Regions from separate parts of the Streptomyces sp. NBC_01142 genome, predicted to be linked through region 2. Evidence: predicted binding sites of a transcription regulator. Region 2 holds the regulator's gene; each other region holds the start of a gene.
The links. Region 2 encodes HrcA, which represses chaperone genes, less so after heat shock. Its sites were predicted from a motif close to TTNGCACTCNGNNNNNCNGAGTGCNAA; they were not measured.

Region 1: groL (chaperonin GroEL) is a predicted target of HrcA. The motif match lies at 2,442-2,468, and genes of this name have one in related genera.
Region 3: groES (co-chaperone GroES) is a predicted target of HrcA. The motif match lies at 2,466-2,492, and genes of this name have one in related genera.

What each region holds. Positions count from the first base shown of each region.
Region 1 is NZ_JAPEOR010000002.1:2,699,433-2,703,711, forward strand. Features, by position in the region: gene OG883_RS29740 (RNA polymerase sigma factor) at 1-398, opposite strand, end outside; gene groL (chaperonin GroEL) at 692-2,314, opposite strand; gene OG883_RS29750 (cold-shock protein) at 2,634-2,837, opposite strand; gene OG883_RS29755 (MoaD/ThiS family protein) at 3,299-3,574, opposite strand; gene thrC (threonine synthase) at 3,622-4,279, opposite strand, start outside.
Region 2 is NZ_JAPEOR010000002.1:1,541,001-1,545,279, reverse strand. Features, by position in the region: gene OG883_RS24540 (Uma2 family endonuclease) at 1-91, shown strand, start outside; gene OG883_RS24535 (DUF3097 domain-containing protein) at 108-932, opposite strand; gene OG883_RS24530 (MBL fold metallo-hydrolase) at 943-1,674, opposite strand; gene hrcA (heat-inducible transcriptional repressor HrcA) at 1,851-2,873, shown strand; gene dnaJ (molecular chaperone DnaJ) at 2,874-4,010, shown strand.
Region 3 is NZ_JAPEOR010000001.1:481,331-485,609, forward strand. Features, by position in the region: gene OG883_RS02500 (methyltransferase domain-containing protein) at 91-1,269, opposite strand; gene OG883_RS02505 (polysaccharide deacetylase family protein) at 1,360-2,304, shown strand; gene groES (co-chaperone GroES) at 2,639-2,947, shown strand; gene groL (chaperonin GroEL) at 3,082-4,279, shown strand, end outside.

The DNA of each region.
Region 1 (4,279 bases), 1.2 Mb from region 2:
CGGAACGCTTTGCGGGCACGGTGCAGCCGGACCCAGACGGCGGGCGCGCTGCACTGAAGTACCTCGCCGGCCTCGGCGGCACTGAGGCCGTCCCAGTAGCTCAGGAGCAGTACGTCCCGGTGCGGGGCGGGGAGACGGTCGAGGGTGTCGAGAACGGTGGAGTCCTGTACGGCCGCCGGCATACGGTCCAGCTCTTCGCCGATACGGCCGTGCAGCTCTCTCAGACGTGCCATGGCGCGGTAGTGGTTGCTCAGCAGGTTGCGGGCGGTGACGAAGAGCCGGCCCGCCGAGCTGTCTCCGCCGCCGAGGGCGTGCTCCCACGCGATCCGGAAGACCTCCGCGGTGACTTCCTCCGCCGCACTTCGGTCGCCCACTCTTCGGTAGACGAAGGCGGACACGCGAGGGTACTCACGAACGTACAAGGCCGTGAACCGCGCGGCGCGGTCCCGGTCGCTCCCGGTCTGAATGCTCTCCACACCCTGTATATGTCATGCGCCTGGCAGATCCTTACAGCGCACTCTCCTCTCTCCTCACCCTCCTCACGCCTCGTCACCTCACCTGCCCGGCAGGGCCGTTGGCCGTCGGTCGTCAGTCGTTGGCCGTGCACGCGCGTCCGAAAACGCCCGAGGGCGGCACCCCCCTGGAAGTGGGGGTGCCGCCCTCGGTCAGGACCGGGTCCGAGCCGTCAGGCTCAGAAGTCCATGTCACCGCCCGGCATGCCGCCGCCCGCGGGGGCACCGGCCTTCTCGGGCTTGTCGGCGATAACAGCCTCGGTGGTGAGGAACAGCGCCGCGATGGAGGCCGCGTTCTGCAGAGCAGAGCGGGTCACCTTCGCGGGGTCGATGATGCCCTCGGCGATCATGTCGACGTACTCGCCGGTCGCGGCGTTCAGGCCGTGGCCGACAGGCAGGTTGCGCACCTTCTCGACGATGACGCCACCCTCGAGACCACCGTTGACGGCGATCTGCTTGAGCGGGGCCTCCAGCGCGAGCTTCACGGCGTTCGCGCCGGTCGCCTCGTCGCCCGTGAGCTCGAGCTTCTCGAAGACCGAGGAAGCCTGGAGCAGAGCCACGCCACCACCGGCGACGATGCCCTCCTCGACGGCGGCCTTGGCGTTGCGCACCGCGTCCTCGATGCGGTGCTTGCGCTCCTTGAGCTCCACCTCGGTCGCCGCGCCGGCCTTGATGACGGCCACGCCGCCGGCCAGCTTCGCGAGGCGCTCCTGGAGCTTCTCGCGGTCGTAGTCCGAGTCGGAGTTCTCGATCTCGGCACGGATCTGGTTGACGCGACCCTGAACCTGGTCGCTCTCACCGGCACCGTCGACGATCGTGGTCTCGTCCTTGGTGATGACGACCTTGCGGGCGCGGCCCAGCAGGTCCAGGCCGGCGTTCTCGAGCTTGAGACCGACCTCCTCGGAGATGACCGTGCCGCCCGTGAGGATGGCGATGTCGTTGAGCATGGCCTTGCGGCGGTCACCGAAGCCCGGGGCCTTGACGGCGACGGACTTGAAGGTGCCACGGATCTTGTTGACGACCAGGGTCGACAGGGCCTCGCCCTCGACGTCCTCCGCGATGATCAGCAGCGGCTTGCCGGACTGCATGACCTTCTCGAGCAGCGGAAGGAGGTCCTTCACGTTGCCGATCTTGGAGTTGACGATCAGGACGTACGGGTCGTCGAGCGACGCCTCCATACGCTCCATGTCGGTGGCGAAGTACGCCGAGATGTAGCCCTTGTCAAAGCGCATACCCTCGGTGAGCTCGAGCTCCAGACCGAAGGTCTGGGACTCCTCGACGGTGATGACGCCTTCCTTGCCGACCTTGTCCATGGCCTCGGCGATGAGCTCGCCGATCTGGGTGTCGGCGGCGGAGATGGAGGCGGTCGAAGCGATCTGCTCCTTGGTCTCCACGTCCTTGGCCTGCTCGAGCAGGGCACCGGAGACGGCCTCGACGGCCTTCTCGATACCGCGCTTGAGGGCCATCGGGTTGGCGCCGGCGGCCACGTTGCGCAGGCCCTCGCGGACGAGCGCCTGGGCCAGGACGGTCGCGGTGGTCGTACCGTCACCGGCGACGTCGTCCGTCTTCTTGGCGACTTCCTTGACCAGCTCGGCGCCGATCTTCTCGTACGGGTCCTCGAGCTCGATCTCCTTGGCGATGGAAACACCATCGTTGGTGATCGTGGGGGCGCCCCACTTCTTCTCGAGGACGACGTTGCGGCCCTTGGGGCCAAGGGTGACCTTGACGGCGTCGGCGAGCTGGTTCATCCCGCGCTCGAGACCGCGCCGTGCCTCCTCGTCGAACGCGATGATCTTGGCCATGTGAAGTGGTCCTCCCGGACTGGGGTGGATTGCTCCGGACCGCGCTGGCGCCCGCGACGGACGGCCTGAGAGCCGTACGGTTCCTTGCCCCGGCGGCTCTTCGGGCCTCACCGACCCGGTCCTTAAGTTGTCACTCTCACCTGCAGAGTGCTAACGCCAATGATTAGCACTCGACCCATGAGAGTGCAAGCGGCTCTCACGGACCGGCGGCGGTCGGCAGACAGTCCGCAGACGGTCCGCAGACGCACGAGGGGCCCGCATCCCTGGTGGGATGCGGGCCCCTCGGCGTGAGTGCGTCGGTGGCCGATCGCGCCGAGAATCAGACGGCGAGCTTGACCATGTCCGCCTGCGGACCCTTCTGGCCCTGCGAGATCTCGAATTCGACTCGCTGACCCTCTTCAAGGGTGCGGTACCCATCCATCTGGATCGCGCTGTAGTGGACGAAAACATCCGCACCACCGTCGACCGCGATGAAGCCGTACCCCTTCTCCGCGTTGAACCACTTGACGGTGCCCTGAGCCATGCCTAACTCCCCTATTACTGGCCCTTGCGCAGGACCGCACTTCGCGGACCCGGGTCAGACCTCACCCCGACAGGAGGGGTGTGCGCCGGAACGCGTCGACCGCGGCTGAATGTATCTGCCCAACTGCCCTCTGCAACAGGTCAGTCGGACGAGAAATCCGAGCACGCGAGAACGGATTATTACGCTGAATTCAGTGAATTCCGGGGCAAGTCGGGCCCGGCAAATGACGCCTAAGAGGCAATTCGATCGCGTACTTTGGCTGCTTCTTGTCGCGCCCGGGCGCATTCTCATATGCGCGCGGCACAAGCAGCGGAGGGGGCTTCCCCAACTGTACCGCGCTCAACCATACAGAATTGCCCCCTCCGCTTCTCTTGCGGAGGGGGCAATTCGTATAACTCTGCGTAGCATCCGTCGGGGCCGCGCTTGAGGCGCGTGAGGCTCCTGAGGCGCCTGAGGGGGGATCAGCCTCCGGCAACGGCCGGGATGATCGAGACGCCGGCCCCGTCCGGGGTCGCGGTCTCCAGACCCTGCTCGAAGCGCACATCGTCGTCATTGACGTACACGTTCACGAAGCGGCGCAGCTTGCCCTGGTCGTCCAGGACGCGTGCGGCGATACCGGTGTGGTTCTTCTCCAGGTCCGCGATCACCTCGGAGAGGGTCTCGCCCTGAGCCGGAACCTCGGCCTTGCCGCCCGTGTACGTGCGGAGAATGGTGGGGATGCGGACGTTGACGCTCATGGTGCGTGCCTTCCTTGAGTCTCAGGAGTCCGGGGAGTCCCGGGTGGTCAGCGGGCCAGGCCGGCGTCGCGGAACGCGTCCAGGCTGGGGCGGATCGTCGCGGTCGGACCGGTCGTCGGCGCCACCGCGTCCAGCGTCTTGAGCCCGTCGCCGGTGTTGAGGACGACGGTGGTGAGCGTCGGGTCGAGCACGCCCGCGTCGATCAGCTTCTTGGTGACACCCACGGTCACGCCGCCGGCGGTCTCCGCGAAGATGCCCTCGGTGCGGGCCAGCAGCTTGATCGCGTCGACGATCTGCTCGTCGTCGACGTCCTCGACCGCACCGCCGGTGCGGCGCGCGATGTCCAGCACGTACGGACCGTCGGCCGGGTTGCCGATCGCCAGCGACTTGGCGATGGTGTCCGGCTTCTGGGGCCGTACGACGTCGTGCCCGGCCTTGAAGGCCGTCGACACCGGCGAGCAGCCCTCCGCCTGGGCGCCGAAGATCTTGTACGGCTTGTCCTCGACCAGCCCGAGCCTGATCAGCTCCTGCAGACCCTTGTCGATCTTCGTGAGCTGCGAGCCGGAGGCGATCGGGATCACGATCTGGTCGGGCAGCTGCCAGCCGAGCTGCTCGCAGATCTCGTACGCCAGCGTCTTGGAGCCCTCGCCGTAGTACGGGCGGAGGTTGACGTTGACGAAGCCCCAGCCCTCGCCGAGCGGGTCG
Region 2 (4,279 bases):
GCGCACGGTCAAGTTCGGTGACCCCATGCCGGTCGACGTGCTCGATCTGACCCTGGAGACGTCCGGGTTCCGGACCCTTCCGCGTCTCTAGTCCGGTCCGGTCCGGTCTAGTCCGGCGCCGTCACGAAGTCGATCAGCTCCTCGACCCTCCCCAGCAGCTCCGGCTCCAGATCCCGGTAGGAGTGGACCCGGGACAGGATGTGCTGCCAGGCCGCGCCCGTGTTCTCGGGCCAGCCCAGGGCACGGCACACCCCCGTCTTCCAGTCCTGGCCCCGCGGCACCACCGGCCATGCGCGGATCCCCACCGACGACGGCTTCACCGCCTCCCACACGTCGATGTACGGATGGCCCACGACCAGCGCGTGGTCGCCGGCGACCTGGCCCGCGATACGGGACTCCTTCGAGCCGGGAACCAGATGGTCCACCAGCACCCCCAGGCGCGCGTCCGGGCCGGGGGCGAAGTCCGCGACGATCGACGGCAGGTCGTCGATGCCCTCCAGGTACTCCACGACCACACCCTCGATCCGCAGATCGTCTCCCCAGACCCGCTCCACCAGCTCCGCGTCGTGGCGGCCCTCGACATAGATACGGCCGGCGCGCGCCACCCGGGCCCGTGCTCCCGGGACCGCGACCGAGCCGGAGGCCGTACGGGCCGGCCGGACCGACGCAGGAGCTGCCGCCGTGGGGCGGACCAGGGTCACCACCCGGCCCTCCAGCAGGAAGCCGCGCGGGACCAGCGGGAAGACCCGGTGCTTGCCGAAGCGGTCCTCCAGCGTGACCGTCGGGCCCTCCGCCGTCTTCTCCGTACGGATCACCGCACCGCAGAAGCCCGTGCCCACGTCCTCCACGACCAGATCGGGATCGGCCGGGACCTCGGGGGCGGGCTGCGACTTCTTCCAGGGCGGGGTCAAATCCGGGCTGTAGCTGCGCATTTGGCCGACGCTACGATACGCCGAAGCGCGCCGCCAGCACATCCCGCTGCGCGCGTACGAACGCCGCGTCGACCGCGGCTCCGTGCCCGGGGACGTACACCGCGTCCTCGCCCCCCAGGGAGAGCAGCCGGTCGAGCGCCGCCGGCCAGCGGGACGGGATCGCGTCCGGGCCCGCCTGCGGTTCGCCCGACTCCTCCACCAGATCGCCGCAGAAGACGACCTCCGGGCTTCCCGGGCCGCCCGGCACCAGCACCGCCAGATCGTGCCCGGAGTGACCGGGGCCGACATTGGCCAGCAATACCTGGCGCCCGCCCAGCTCCAGCGTCCACTCGCCGCACACCAGATGGTGCGGCACCACCAGCACGTCGATGGCCTCGGCGGCCGCGGACAGAGGGACCCCGTGCCGTACGGCGGTGTCGCGGATCTCCTCCCGTTCCCGTCTCATCAGCGCATCCACGCCCACCGCGCCGTAGACCTCTGCCCCCGAGAACGCCGCGGTGCCCAGCACATGGTCGAAGTGGGGGTGGCTCAGTGCGATATGCGTCACCCGGCGGCCGCCCAGCAGTGCCTGTGCCTGGGCGCGGAGCTCGGCGCCCTCACGGACCGTGGAGCCCGTGTCGTACAGGAGGACGGCGTCCTCACCGGCGATCAATCCGATGGTCGCGTCCCAGATCGGCATGCGGCGACGGCCCACCCCGTCGGCCAACCGCTCCCAGCCGAAGTCTTCCCAACTGACGTCCATACCGCGACGCTATCGGCAACGACCAGCGGCGTCGCGGTAGCGTGATCGGTCGCCCCGGCTGCCCGCCCTTGCTGGGGGAGTACCCCTCGGCCGTACACTGGCCGGGGAGAATGCTGGCACTCGGATCTATCGAGTGCCAGGCAGTCGCCGAGGAACCACAGCTGGAGGTGTGCGCGGTGCTCAGCGAACGCAGACTCGAAGTGCTGCGCGCCATCGTCCAGGACTATGTCGGCACCGAGGAGCCCGTCGGCTCCAAGGCCTTGACCGAGCGGCACAAGCTCGGTGTGTCTCCGGCGACGGTCCGTAACGACATGGCAGTGCTGGAGGAGGAAGGGTTCATCGCCCAGCCTCATACGAGTGCCGGGCGGATCCCCACCGACAAGGGATACCGGCTCTTCGTCGACAAGCTGGCGGGCGTCAAGCCGCTGTCGTCGCCCGAGCGCCGCGCCATCCAGAACTTCCTGGACGGAGCGGTGGACCTGGATGACGTGGTGGGCCGTACGGTACGGCTGCTGGCGCAGCTGACCAGGCAGGTCGCCGTCGTCCAGTACCCCTCGCTGACCCGGTCCACGGTCCGGCACGTGGAGCTTCTCTCCCTCGCGCCCGCCCGTCTGATGCTCGTGCTCATCACGGACACCGGCCGGGTCGAACAGCGCATGATCGACTGCCCCGCGCCCTTCGGCGAGACCTCGCTCGCCGACCTGCGGGCCCGGCTCAACAGCCGGGTCGTCGGCCGCCGCTTCGCGGATGTGCCGCAGCTGGTGCAGGACCTTCCCGACTCCTTCGAGCCGGAGGACCGCGGCACCGTCTCCACGGTGCTCGCGATCCTGCTCGAAACCCTGGTCGAGGAGACCGAGGAGCGGCTGGTGATCGGCGGCACCGCCAATCTGACCCGCTTCGGGCACGACTTCCCGCTGACCATCCGGCCGGTGCTGGAAGCGCTGGAGGAGCATGTGGTGCTTCTCCGGCTGCTCGGCGAAGCCAATGACTCGGGCATGGGCATGACCGTACGTATCGGTCATGAGAATGCCCACGAGGGCCTCAACTCCACTTCCGTGGTCGCCGTCGGCTACGGTTCGGGCGACGAGGCAGTTGCCAAACTCGGCGTGGTCGGACCGACCCGCATGGACTACCCCGGAACGATGGGAGCGGTACGCGCAGTGGCACGTTACGTCGGACAGATCCTGGCGGAGTCCTAAGTGGCCACCGACTACTACGCCGTACTCGGCGTACGCCGCGACGCATCCCAGGACGAGATCAAGAAGGCCTTCCGCCGGCTCGCCCGTGAGCTCCACCCGGATGTGAATCCGGACCCGAAGACGCAGGAGCGCTTCAAGGAGATCAACGCGGCGTACGAGGTGCTGTCGGACCCGCAGAAGAAGCAGGTCTACGACCTCGGCGGCGACCCGCTGTCCCAGGCGGGCGGCGGTGGCGCGGGTGGCTTCGGAGCCGGTGGCTTCGGGAACTTCTCCGACATCATGGATGCCTTCTTCGGGACGGCGTCGCAGCGGGGGCCCAGGTCGCGTACGCGACGGGGCCAGGACGCCATGATCCGTCTGGAGATCGAGCTCAGCGAGGCGGCCTTCGGTACGACGAAGGACATACAGGTCGACACCGCTGTGGTCTGTACGACCTGCAGCGGCGAGGGCGCTGCGCCGGGTACCTCGGCGCAGACCTGCGACATGTGCCGCGGCCGCGGTGAGGTCTCGCAGGTGACGCGGTCCTTCCTGGGCCAGGTCATGACCTCGCGGCCGTGCCCGCAGTGCCAGGGCTTCGGCACGGTCGTGCCGACGCCGTGCCCGGAGTGTGCGGGTGACGGGCGTATCCGCTCGCGCCGCACGCTGACGGTGAAGATCCCGGCGGGCGTCGACAACGGCACGCGGATCCAGCTCGCGGGCGAGGGCGAGGTCGGCCCGGGCGGTGGCCCCGCGGGTGATCTGTACGTCGAGATCCACGAACTGCCGCACCCGGTCTTCCAGCGGCGCGGCGACGATCTGCACTGCACGGTGACGATTCCGATGACGGCGGCGGCGCTGGGCACGAAGTGCCCGCTGGAGACGCTCGACGGCGTGGAGGAGATCGACATCCGCCCGGGCACACAGTCGGGCCAGTCGATCCCGCTGCACGGGCGCGGCATCACGCATCTGCGGGGCGGCGGGCGTGGCGACCTGATCGTGCACGTCGAGGTGACGACGCCGACGAAGATGGACGCGGACCAGGAGCGACTGCTGCGGGATCTGGCGAAGCTGCGGGGCGAGGAGCGGCCGACGGGCCAGTTCCAGCCGGGGCAGCAGGGGCTGTTCTCGCGGCTGAAGGACGCGTTCAACGGCCGGTAGGCGGGAGTACGGGTGGCGGGTGGCGGGCAGGCGCGGGTCCTCCCGCGCCGGGCCCGCCTGACGGCGGCGGCTTGTGACGCGCCCGGGTCGACGCCCGCGCCTGCCTGACGGCGGCTCGCCTCGTCGGCGCCCGCGCCTGGGCCTGCCTGACGGTGGCCTGTGATTCCCACCCGCACTGCCCGTGTTGAGTAGCGGGGCAGGCGCGGGTCCTCCCGCGCCGCGTTGGTGCCCGCGCGCCTGACGGCGGCCTGTGACGTACCCGGGTCGGC
Region 3 (4,279 bases), on a different contig from region 2:
ACGATGAACGGGGGAGGTCGGTGCGGTCTCCGATGTAACTGCCTCTCACGCCCGGATAGTTGCACCCGCAAGCTGGAACGGTGGGACGGCTTACGCCGGACGTCCGATCAGCATCGTCGGCGCCCCCGCCACCCGCGTCAGGAACACCGTCGCGGCGTTCCGCCCCTGCGGCTTCACCTTGCGCCGCAGCTCCTCCGGCTCCACCGCCGAGCCGCGCTTCTTCACCGTCAGGACGCCGACCTCGCGCTCCCGCAGCAGGGCCTTCAGCTTCTTGAGGTTGAAGGGGAGCTCGTCGGTGATCTCGTAGGCGGTGGCGTACGGCGTCGGCCGCAGCTCGTCCGCCGTGATGTACGCGATCGTGTCGTCGATCAGCCCGCCGGACAGCTCCTCGGCGACCTCGGCGACCAGATGGGCGCGGATCACCGCGCCATCGGGTTCGTACAGGAAGCGGCCGACGGTGCGGACCGCCGGGTCGGGCAGGCCGCGGCCGGTCAGTGAGCGTGGGCCCGGCAGCAGGGTCGCGGTGATCGTGCCCGGCGTCGTACCGAACCAGAGCACCGCCTCCTTCACGTCGCCGCCGTCCGAGATCCACTCCGCCCCGGCTTCCTCCGGGACAGCCTCGTGCGGGATGCCGGGGGCGATCTTGAGGGCGGCGTGGGGGCGGGTGCGGGCCGCGCCGATCGCCCAGGAGAGGGGCGGGGAGTACGCCTCCGGGTCGAAGATCCGCCCCCGGCCGCCGCGCCGCGCCGGGTCCACGAACACCGCGTCGTACGCGGCCGTGTCGGTCTCCGTGACATCCGCGCACCGGACCTCGATGAGGTCCGCGAGGCCGAGCGCTTCCGCGTTTGCACGTGCGACTTCGGCCGTCAGTGGGTCCCGGTCCACCGCGAGGACCGAGATACCCGCCCGGGCGAGCGCGATCGCATCGCCGCCGATGCCGCTGCACAGGTCGGCCACGCTGCGTACGCCCAGGGCGGCGAAGCGCCCCGCGCGGTATGCGGCGACCGAGGAGCGGGTCGCCTGCTCGACGCCGTTGGGGGTGAAGAACATCCGCCCGGCGTCCTCGGCGCCGAACTTCGGCACCGCGCGCTGCCGCAGCCGCGCCTGTCCGAGAGCTGCGGAGACCAGTTCCGCCGGGTGGTCGCGGCGCAGCCGGGTGGCTACGGCCAGTTCCTGGGCGGGGTCGTAGTCGCGCAGCTCGGCGAGCAGTGCCCGGCCCTCGCCGGTGCGGAGTGCGGAGAAGGAGCCGAGGGCGTCGAGGTCGTTCACCGGCCCATTGTGGGCCAGGCGGGGGATGGTGCGCCTCCGGTCGCGGTGTCGGCCCGGAGCCGGGGCTCCGCGCTGACAGGATGCGGCGCCATGCAGCTAGTCAGACAAAACGTAAAGAATCCCGCATACCGGGGTCGTGCGATCCTGGCCGCGCTCGTCGTCGCTGCCCTCGGCTCCAGCTGTGCGGCCGGTTCCTCGGACGGTTCTGCCGGCGCGAAGCCCGCACCCGGTCAGCAGGCGCAGAAGCAGGCGCAGAAGCAGGCGCCGGAGGGTCCGTCCGGCGCGCTCTCCGGGTATGTGAAGAAGGTCAAGCGCGCGCAGAAGGCACGCGCCGTCGCCGCCAGGAAGTGGGGCCTGGCGAAGACGCCGCTCGCCGCGCCCATGCCGCCCGCCGTCAAACCCGAGATCACCACCCGCAAGGGGTTCGAGATCGAGGACGCGGAGGACCTGCCGCCCGTCTTCACCACCGTGCCGGTCAAGGAAAAAGTCGTCTTCCTGACCATCGACGACGGCGCGGAGAAGGACCCCGACCTGCTGCGGATGATGTCCGATCTGCAGCTCCCGTACAGCGCCTTCCTCAGCGATTACGTGATCAACGACAACTACGGCTACTTCGAGGAGATGCAGGACCGCGGGGTCTCCCTGCACAACCACACCCTCAACCACCGCTACCTGCCCGGCCTTTCGTACAAGGCGCAGAAGCGGGAGATCTGCGGTCAGCAGGACAAGATCGAGCGGCGGTACGGGAAGCGGCCCCCGCTCTTCCGTCCGCCGTACGGCAACTACAACGAGGACACCCTGCGCGCTGCCCGGTCGTGCGGCGTCAAGGCCGTGCCCCTGTGGGCCGCCGAGGCGTTCCCTGATCACATGGAGTGGCGCGAGTGGGACCGGGATCTGCATCCCGGCGACATCATCCTCACTCACTTCCGTGGCAAGGGGGACTGGGAGGGCTCGATGCCCGACATGATCCGCCGGGTCATGAAGACGGTCACCGGCAAGGGCTACGCGGTGGCAAGGCTGGAGGACTACGTATGAGGCGAGCGCACCGGCTGCCGGCCGGAATGCCGGCAGCCGGTGCGCTTCTGGGGCAGGACACGCCCGCTTCTGGGGCAGGACACGCCCGCGCCGTCGTACGGAACCAAGTCGCCCGGACCCCCGTTGTCCGTATCGAGATCGAACCGACGCCACGGCACTTATTGGCACTCCGCTTGACCGAGTGCTAATCGCGGTCATAGTCTCAGGTCTGGCACTCCCCACTGGAGAGTGCCAACACAGCGACGGGCAGGTCCGGCACCCGCGACGACGGATCCACCTGGTCGCCACCTCAGACAGTTAACCCCGTGAGATCTCCGAAGGGGGAGGTCGGATCGTGACGACCGCCAGCTCCAAGGTTGCCATCAAGCCGCTCGAGGACCGCATTGTGGTCCAGCCGCTCGACGCCGAGCAGACCACGGCCTCTGGCCTGGTCATCCCGGACACTGCGAAGGAGAAGCCCCAGGAGGGCGTCGTCCTTGCGGTGGGCCCGGGTCGCTTCGAGAACGGCGAGCGGCTTCCGCTCGACGTGAACGTCGGCGATGTCGTGCTGTACAGCAAGTACGGCGGCACCGAAGTCAAGTACAACGGCGAGGAGTACCTCGTCCTCTCGGCTCGCGACGTTCTCGCGATCGTCGAGAAGTAGGTCGGGGTCTGGGGGTCGCCCCCCAGAAGTCTCCGCACCCCAGTTTGCATTGATGATCTGCGCCCCTGGCCCCCGCGACATATGTAGCCGGGTGCCCAGGGGCGCAGTTCGTTTGAGAGGACAGAGAAGCTCCCATGGCGAAGATTCTGAAGTTCGACGAGGACGCCCGTCGCGCCCTTGAGCGCGGCGTCAACAAGCTTGCCGACACGGTGAAGGTGACGATCGGCCCCCGCGGCCGCAATGTCGTCATCGACAAGAAGTTCGGCGCCCCCACCATCACCAACGACGGTGTCACCATCGCCCGCGAGGTCGAGCTCGACGACCCGTACGAGAACCTGGGCGCCCAGCTCGTGAAGGAGGTGGCGACCAAGACCAACGACATCGCGGGTGACGGCACCACCACCGCCACCGTGCTGGCCCAGGCGCTGGTCCGCGAGGGCCTGCGCAACGTTGCCGCGGGCGCGTCCCCGGCCTCCCTGAAGAAGGGCATCGACGCCGCGGTCAAGGCCGTGTCCGACGAGCTCCTCGCGACCGCCCGCCCGATCGAGGACAAGGCCGACATCGCCGCCGTCGCTGCGCTCTCCGCGCAGGACCAGCAGGTCGGTCAGCTCATCGCCGAGGCCATGGACAAGGTCGGCAAGGACGGTGTCATCACCGTCGAGGAGTCCAACGCCTTCGGCCTGGAGCTCGACTTCACCGAGGGCATGGCCTTCGACAAGGGCTACCTGTCCCCGTACATGGTGACCGACCAGGAGCGTATGGAGGCCGTCCTCGACGACCCGTACATCCTGATCCACCAGGGCAAGATCGGCTCCATCCAGGACCTGCTGCCGCTGCTGGAGAAGGTCATCCAGGCGGGTGGCTCCAAGCCGCTGCTGATCATCGCCGAGGACGTCGAGGGCGAGGCCCTGTCGACCCTGGTCGTGAACAAGATCCGCGGCACCTTCAACGCGGTGGCTGTCAAGGCCCCCGGCTTCGGCGACCGCCGCAAGGCGATGCTCGGTGACATGGCCGCCCTCACCGGCGCCACCGTCATCGCCGAGGAGGTCGGCCTCAAGCTCGACCAGGCCGGCCTGGACGTGCTGGGTACCGCCCGCCGCGTGACCGTCTCCAAGGACGACACCGTCATCGTCGACGGTGGCGGCAACCACGAGGACGTCGTCGGCCGCATCAACCAGATCAAGGCCGAGATCGAGTCCACGGACTCCGACTGGGACCGCGAGAAGCTCCAGGAGCGCCTCGCGAAGCTGGCCGGCGGCGTGTGCGTGATCAAGGTCGGCGCCGCCACCGAGGTGGAGCTGAAGGAGAAGAAGCACCGTCTGGAGGACGCCA